DNA from 2 places in the Micromonospora sp. NPDC049203 genome. Region 1 is predicted to be linked to the other one. Evidence: predicted binding sites of a transcription regulator. Region 1 holds the regulator's gene; the other holds the start of a gene.

The links. Region 1 encodes HrcA, which represses chaperone genes, less so after heat shock. Its sites were predicted from a motif close to GGTTNGCACNCTCNNNNNGAGNGTGCNAACC; they were not measured.
Region 2: a site for HrcA is predicted at 2,190-2,220, ahead of groES (co-chaperone GroES). Genes of this name have one in related genera too.

Annotation. Positions count from the first base shown of each region.
Region 1 covers NZ_JBICSV010000007.1:59,449-62,853, reverse strand. The annotation lists gene dnaJ (molecular chaperone DnaJ) at 1-993, opposite strand, end outside; gene hrcA (heat-inducible transcriptional repressor HrcA) at 1,067-2,089, opposite strand; gene ACGFIA_RS19920 (DUF4870 domain-containing protein) at 2,322-2,915, shown strand; gene hemW (radical SAM family heme chaperone HemW) at 2,955-3,405, opposite strand, start outside.
Region 2 covers NZ_JBICSV010000003.1:651,184-654,588, reverse strand. The annotation lists gene groL (chaperonin GroEL) at 29-1,672, opposite strand; gene groES (co-chaperone GroES) at 1,743-2,057, opposite strand; gene ACGFIA_RS12155 (methyltransferase domain-containing protein) at 2,312-3,405, shown strand, end outside.

The DNA.
Region 1 (3,405 bases):
CACGTAGAGGTCACCCCGGCCGGTGCCGCGCAGGTGCGGTACGCCCCGGGCGCGCAGCCGCAGCGTGCTGCCGGGCTGGGTGCCGGGCTTGACGTCGACGGCTTCCTCGCTGTCCAGCGTCTTGATGGTCAGCCGGGTGCCGAGCGCGGCGGCGGTCATCGGGACGGTGACCCGGCAGTGCAGGTCGTCGCCCTTGCGGGAGTAGACGTCGTGCGGCCGCTCGTGGATCTCGACGTAGAGGTCACCAGCGGTGCCGCCACCCGGGCCGACCTCGCCCTGCTGGGCGAGCCGGATCCGCATGCCGTCCTCGACCCCGGCCGGGATCTTGACGGTCAGCGAGCGGCGGGTACGCACCCGGCCGTCACCGGCGCACGTCGGGCAGGGGTGCGGGATGGTGGTGCCGTAGCCCTGGCAGACGGTGCACGGCCGGGCGGAGACCACCTGGCCGAGGAAGGTCCGCTGCACCGACTGCACCTCGCCCCGGCCACCGCACGCCTCGCAGGTCGCCAGGTGGGTGCCGGCGGCGGTGCCGGCGCCGGAGCAGGTGGTGCAGAGCACAGCGGTGTCGACGGTGATCGGCGCCTCGACACCGAACGCGGTCTCGTTGAGATCCAGTTCCAGGCGCAGGATCGCGTCCGCGCCGGGGCGGGTACGCGGACGCGGCCCCCGGCTGCCGCCCGCGGCGCCGCCGAAGAACGCGTCCATGATGTCCTGGAAGCCGACGAACGGACCGGCGCCGCCGGGCCCGCCCGGACCGCCCATGCCACCGCCGCCCGGGGCGAGCGGGTCGCCACCCAGGTCGACGATCTGCCGCTTCCGGTCGTCCGAGAGGACCTCGTACGCGGCGTTGATGTCCTTGAACTTCTCCTGGGCCTCCGGGTCCGGATTGACGTCCGGGTGGAACTGCCGCGCCAGCTTGCGGTAGGCGCGCTTGATCTCGTCGTCGGAGGCGTCCCGGCTCACGCCGAGAATGCCGTAGTAGTCCCTGGCCACTGCGTTAGGTGTCCTCATGTTCGTCTCGCGTCGCTCCGGTCGTCGGCCGGAACCGGCCGTCGGCCCTGACTGGTCAGTTCTGGGCCAGCAGTTCGCCCACGTAGCGTGCCACGGCTCTCACCATGGCGATATTGCCGGGGTAGTCCATCCGGGTCGGCCCGAGCACGCCGAGACCACCGACGATCGTGCTGCCCGGTCCGTAGCCGGTGCTGACCACCGAGGCGGCCCGCAGGTTGTCGAATTCGTTCTCGTCGCCGATGAGCACCCGGGTGGTGCTCGGCTCCGTCTCGCCGATCAGCTTGAGCAGTACGACCTCTTCTTCGAGCGCCTCCAGGATGGGCCGCAGCGAACCCTGGAAGTCGAGCAGGCCACCCCGGGTGAGGTTGGCCTGCCCGGCCAGCGCGAGGCGTTCCTCGTGCCGTTCCACGAGGGTTTCCAGCAGCACTGTGGAGAGCGTCGTCATGGCCGGGCGCAGATGCGGCGCGGACTCCTCGACGAGCGCCTGCACCAGCGGCGGCGTCTCGGCGAGCTGGCAGCCGACGAGTTTCTCGTTCACCAGCCGGCGCAGGTCGGTCACGTCGTCGGCGGGCACCGGGGCGGGCAGCTCGACCAGCCGCTGCTCGACCCGGCCGGTGTCGGCGATCATGACGACCATCAGCCGGGTGGTGGAGATCGGCACCAGCTCCAGGTGGCGCACCTTGGAGCGGGCCAGGCTCGGGTACTGCACCACGGCGACCTGCCGGGTGAGCTGCGCGAGCAGCCGGACCGTGCGGTGCACCACGTCGTCCAGGTCGACGGCGCCGACGAGGAAGCGCTCGATCGCCCGACGCTCGGCCGGGCTCAGCGGCTTGACCCGGGAGAGCCGGTCGACGAAGAGGCGGTAGCCGCGGTCGGTGGGCACCCGGCCGGCGCTGGTGTGCGGCTGCCGGATGTAGCCCTCCTCCTCCAGCACCGCCATGTCGTTGCGCACGGTGGCCGGCGAGACACCGAGCTGGTGCCGTTCGACGAGGGCCTTGCTGCCGACCGGCTCCTGCGTGGCGACGTAGTCCTCGACGATCGCGCGCAGCACGGCGAGTTTGCGGTCGTCGAGACCCATGTCCCACCTCCTGACGCAGCTCGGTCGGGCCGGCGCGCGACATCCGCCGGGCGGCTGGCACTCGACTGTAGCGAGTGCCAGTCTACGTCGGCACCCCCGCCGACGCGACGAGCGCCTGACGGACCCGCGGTGCGGCCCGCCACACGGCCCGGCCCGATCGGCCCGAACAGCCGGTCATCGTCGGTCTGTGTCGCTCTGGTGCGAGTTGACCCGTGCACCTACCGTGGCGACCATGACTGAACCTCCTCGCCCACCGGGGGCAGGGGACTACGGACCCCAGCCCGACCCGTCGGCGCCATACGGCTCGTCGCCGGGCAGCGAACCGCCCACCGCTCCACTGTCCGGGGCTCCGGGTGCCGGCGGCTATCCCCCGCCCGGCGACTATCCGCCTCCGGGCGGCTACCCCCCGCCGGGCGGCACGCCCGGCTACGGCGCCGGCTACCCCGCCGGTGGCGGCTACGGCCCCGCCGGATACGCGAACAGCGACGAGAAGACGTGGGCCCTGGTGGCGCACTTCGGCGGCGCGGCCGGTGTCATCGTCGGCGGCGGCCTGCTCGGCTGGGTCGCCCCGCTGATCGCGATGATGACCCGGGGTCAGCAGTCGCCGACCGTCCGCGCCCACGCGGTCTCGGCGCTGAACTTCCAGATCACCTGGACCATCGCCAGCGTGCTCGCCTGGGTGATCACGGTCATCACCTGCGGGATCCTGTTCTTCGTCCCGATGCTGGTCTGGCTGGTGCCGCTGATCTTCGGGATCATCGGCGGGGTCAAGGCCAACGAGGGCGTGCTCTACCGCTATCCGATGACCTACAACTTCGTCAAGTGACACCGCCGGCCGGCCGAGGGGGCGGCCGGCCGGTGCCGGTCACGGCAGCAGGTCGCGTACCACCGCGTCGGCCAGCAGCCGGCCGCGCAGCGTCAGCACCACAAGCCCTCGCGCGTACGCCCCGGCGTCGAGCAGCCCGGCGTCCCGGGCCCGCTCGGCGCCCGTCCGGCCGGCGGCGCCCAGCACGTCCAGCGGCAGCCCGGAGGCGAGCCGCACCCGCAGCATCACGTCCTCCATGTGCTGTTCGTCCGGGCTGAGCTGTTCCCGGGCCAGTGCGGGCGAGGCGCCCTCGGCCAGCCGCGCCGCGTACGCGCTCGGGTGCTTGACGTTCCACCAGCGCACGCCGCCGACGTGGCTGTGCGCCCCCGGGCCCAGGCCCCACCAGTCGGCGCCGGTCCAGTAGAGCAGGTTGTGCCGGCACCGGGCCGCCGCCGAGCGGGCCCAGTTCGACACCTCGTACCAGGAGAATCCGGCCGCGCCGAGCGCCTCC
Region 2 (3,405 bases), on a different contig from region 1:
GCCCTGACGTCGGGCCGTACTGCTCGGGTCAGAAGCCCGGGCCGTGCTGGTGGCCGTGGCCGTGCGAGTGGCCGTGCCCACCGACGGCCGGCTCCGGCTCGGCCGGCTTCTCCACCACGAGGCTCTCGGTGGTGAGCAGCAGGCCGGCGATCGAGGCGGCGTTGCTGACCGCGTTGCGGGTCACCTTCACCGGGTCGATGATGCCGGACTTGGCCAGGTCGACGTACTCGCCGGTGGCGGCGTCGAGGCCGTGGCCCCAGTCCTGGCCGACGACCTTCTGCACCACGACGTAGCCGTCGTGGCCGGCGTTCTGGGCGATCCAGCGCAGCGGCTCGACCAGCGACTTGCGCACGATCGAGACGCCGACCTTCTCGTCACCGGTGAAGCCCAGGTCGTCGTCGAGCGCCGGCAGGATCTGGGCCAGGGCGGCGCCGCCACCCGGGACCGTGCCCTCCTCGACCGCGGCCTTGGTCGCGGCGATGGCGTCCTCGATGCGGTGCTTGCGCTCCTTCATCTCGACCTCGGTGGCCGCGCCGACCTTGATCACGGCGATGCCGCCGGAGAGCTTCGCCAGCCGCTCGGCCAGCTTCTCCCGGTCCCACTCGGAGTCGGAGGCCTCGATCTCCTTGCGGATCTGCGCGACCCGGTCGGCGACCTCGGCGGCCTGGCCGCCACCGTCGACGACTGTGGTGTTCTCCTTGTCGACCACGACGCGCCGGGCGGTGCCGAGCACCTCCAGGCCGACCTGGTCGAGCTTGTAGCCCAGCTCCGGGGCGACCAGCTCGGCGCCGGTCAGGATCGCCATGTCCTGGAGCATCGCCTTGCGGCGGTCGCCGAAGCCGGGAGCCTTGACCGCGCAGACCTTGACGGTCTTGCGCAGCGCGTTGACCACGAGCGTCGACAGGGCCTGGCCCTCGACGTCCTCGGCGACGATGAGCAGCGGCTTGTTGTTCTGGAGGACCTTCTCCAGCAGCGGCAGCAGCTCCTCGATCGCCGAGATCTTCTGGGTGGTGATCAGGATGTACGGGTCCTCCAGGACCGCCTCCTGCGCCTCCAGGTCGGTGACGAAGTTCGGGGAGATGAAGCCCTTGTCGAACTGGAGACCCTCGGTCACCTCCAGCTCGGTGGTGAGCGCGGAGCCCTCCTCGACGGTGATGACGCCGTCGCGGCCGACCTTCTCCATCGCCTCGGCGATCAGCTCGCCGATCGCGGCGTCCTGCGCGGAGACGGTGGCGACGTGCGCGATCGACTCCTTGCTGGAGACCTCGACGGCCTTGCCGAGCAGCGCCTCGGAGACCTTGGCGGCCGCCGCGTCGATGCCCCGCTTCAGACCGGTCGGGTTGGTGCCGGCGGCCACGTTGCGCAGGCCCTCGCGGACCATGGCCTGGGCCAGCACGGTGGCGGTGGTGGTCCCGTCGCCGGCGACGTCGTTGGTCTTGGTCGCCACCTCCTTGACCAGCTGCGCGCCGAGGTTCTCGTACGGGTTGGTGAGCTCGATCTCCTTGGCGATGGTCACGCCGTCGTTGGTGATCGTGGGCGCACCGAACTTCTTGTCCAGGACGACGTTGCGCCCGCGCGGGCCGAGGGTGACCTTCACCGCGTCCGCGAGGGCGTTGACACCGTGCTCGAGCAGGTGCCGGGCATCGTCCGAGAAGCTGAGGATCTTCGCCATCAGTATCCCTTCGAAGCGACGTTGCCCCGGCCCGGCGAGCCGGACCGGGGCAACGACACTGATCGGTTGCTTACTTCTCGATGACCGCGAGGACGTCGCGGGCGGAGAGCACCAGGTACTCCTCGCCGGCGTACTTGACCTCGGTGCCGCCGTACTTCGAGTAGAGGACGGTGTCGCCGACCTTCACGTCGATCGGCACGCGGTTGCCCTTGTCGTCGATCCGGCCCGGGCCGACAGCGAGGACGGTGCCCTCCTGCGGCTTCTCCTTGGCGGTGTCGGGGATCACGATGCCCGAGGCGGTGGTGGTCTCGGCCTCGTTCGCCTGGACCACGATGCGGTCCTCGAGCGGCTTGATCGCAACCTTGGTCGCGGTAGTCACGGGCATACCCTCCCGGGTACTTGGTGTCGTTGCCGGCCGGCACGCCGACCAGCGTCAATCTGCCACATGCCACCGGGCGGGGCCGTCGTCGCGGGTGCCGGTCCGCCTGGCGCTCAACCCCCGGGCACGAGGCTCGGGCGTTGGCACCCTCAGGGTGAGAGTGCTAATCGCAGGTTATTCCTCGGCTAGCACTCCGTCAAGGAGAGTGCCAACGCGTCGCCCTCCGTGTCGCGCCGGAACCGGCCCGGGAGAATGGGCGCGTGGATCTCGACCAGCTCGCCGTGCTGCGTACCCCCGAGGGGTCGGCGGCGCTCGCCGCGGCCGGGCGGGTGGCCGGCGGCGACCCGCTGGCGGCGGCGGCCGCGCTGCGCTCGGCCGGGATCCCGGGCGACCTCGCCGCCGCCGCGCTCACCCAGGCGGAGCTGCGCCGCCGGGCGGCGGGCAAGTTCGGCCCGGCCGCCGCCGGGATGTTCCTCACCCGGGCGGGACTGGAGCAGGCCACCCGCCGCGCGGTCGCCGACCGGCGGGCCGCGCGGCTGCGGGCCGCGGGCGTGACCACGCTCGCCGACCTGGGGTGCGGCCTGGGCGCCGACGCGCTCGCCGCGGGCCGCGCCGGCATCCGGGTGTACGCGGTGGAGGCCGACCCGCTGACTGCCGCGATGGCCGCCGCGAACGCCGAGGCGGCCGGGCTCGCCGGCCTGGTGACTGTCGAGTGCGGCGACGCGACGGCCTTCGACGTGACGGGTGTCGACGCCGTGTTCTGCGATCCGGCGCGGCGGCGGGCCGGCACCGGGCGGCGCGTGTTCGACCCGAACGCCTACTCGCCACCGTGGGACTTCGTCACCGGCCTGGCCGCGCGGGTGCCGCGCACAGTGGTCAAGGTGGCGCCCGGGCTGGACCACGCGCTGATCCCGGCCGGCGCCGAGGCGGAGTGGGTGAGCGTGGACGGCGACCTGGTCGAGGCGGCGCTGTGGTGCGGCGAGCTGGCCGGCGTCCCCCGCCGAGCCACCCTGCTGCGCGAGAAGGAAGGGCCCCTTCTTAACGCCTCCGGTAGTAAAAGGGTCCCTTCCTATCACCTCACCGGCACCGGCGCGGCCGAGGCGGAGGTGGGGCCGGTCCGGCGCTTCCTGTACGACCCGGACCCGGCGGTGGTCCGCGCCCACCTGGTCGCCGAGCTGGCCACCGACCTGGACGCCACGCTCGCCGACCCGTCGATCGCCTACCTGTACGCCGACGAGGCCCGGCCCACCCCGTTCGCCCGCTGTATGGAGATCACCGACATGCTGCCGTTCTCGTTGAAGCGGCTGCGCGCCCTGCTGCGGGAGCGGCGGGTCGGCCGGGTGGAGATCCGCAA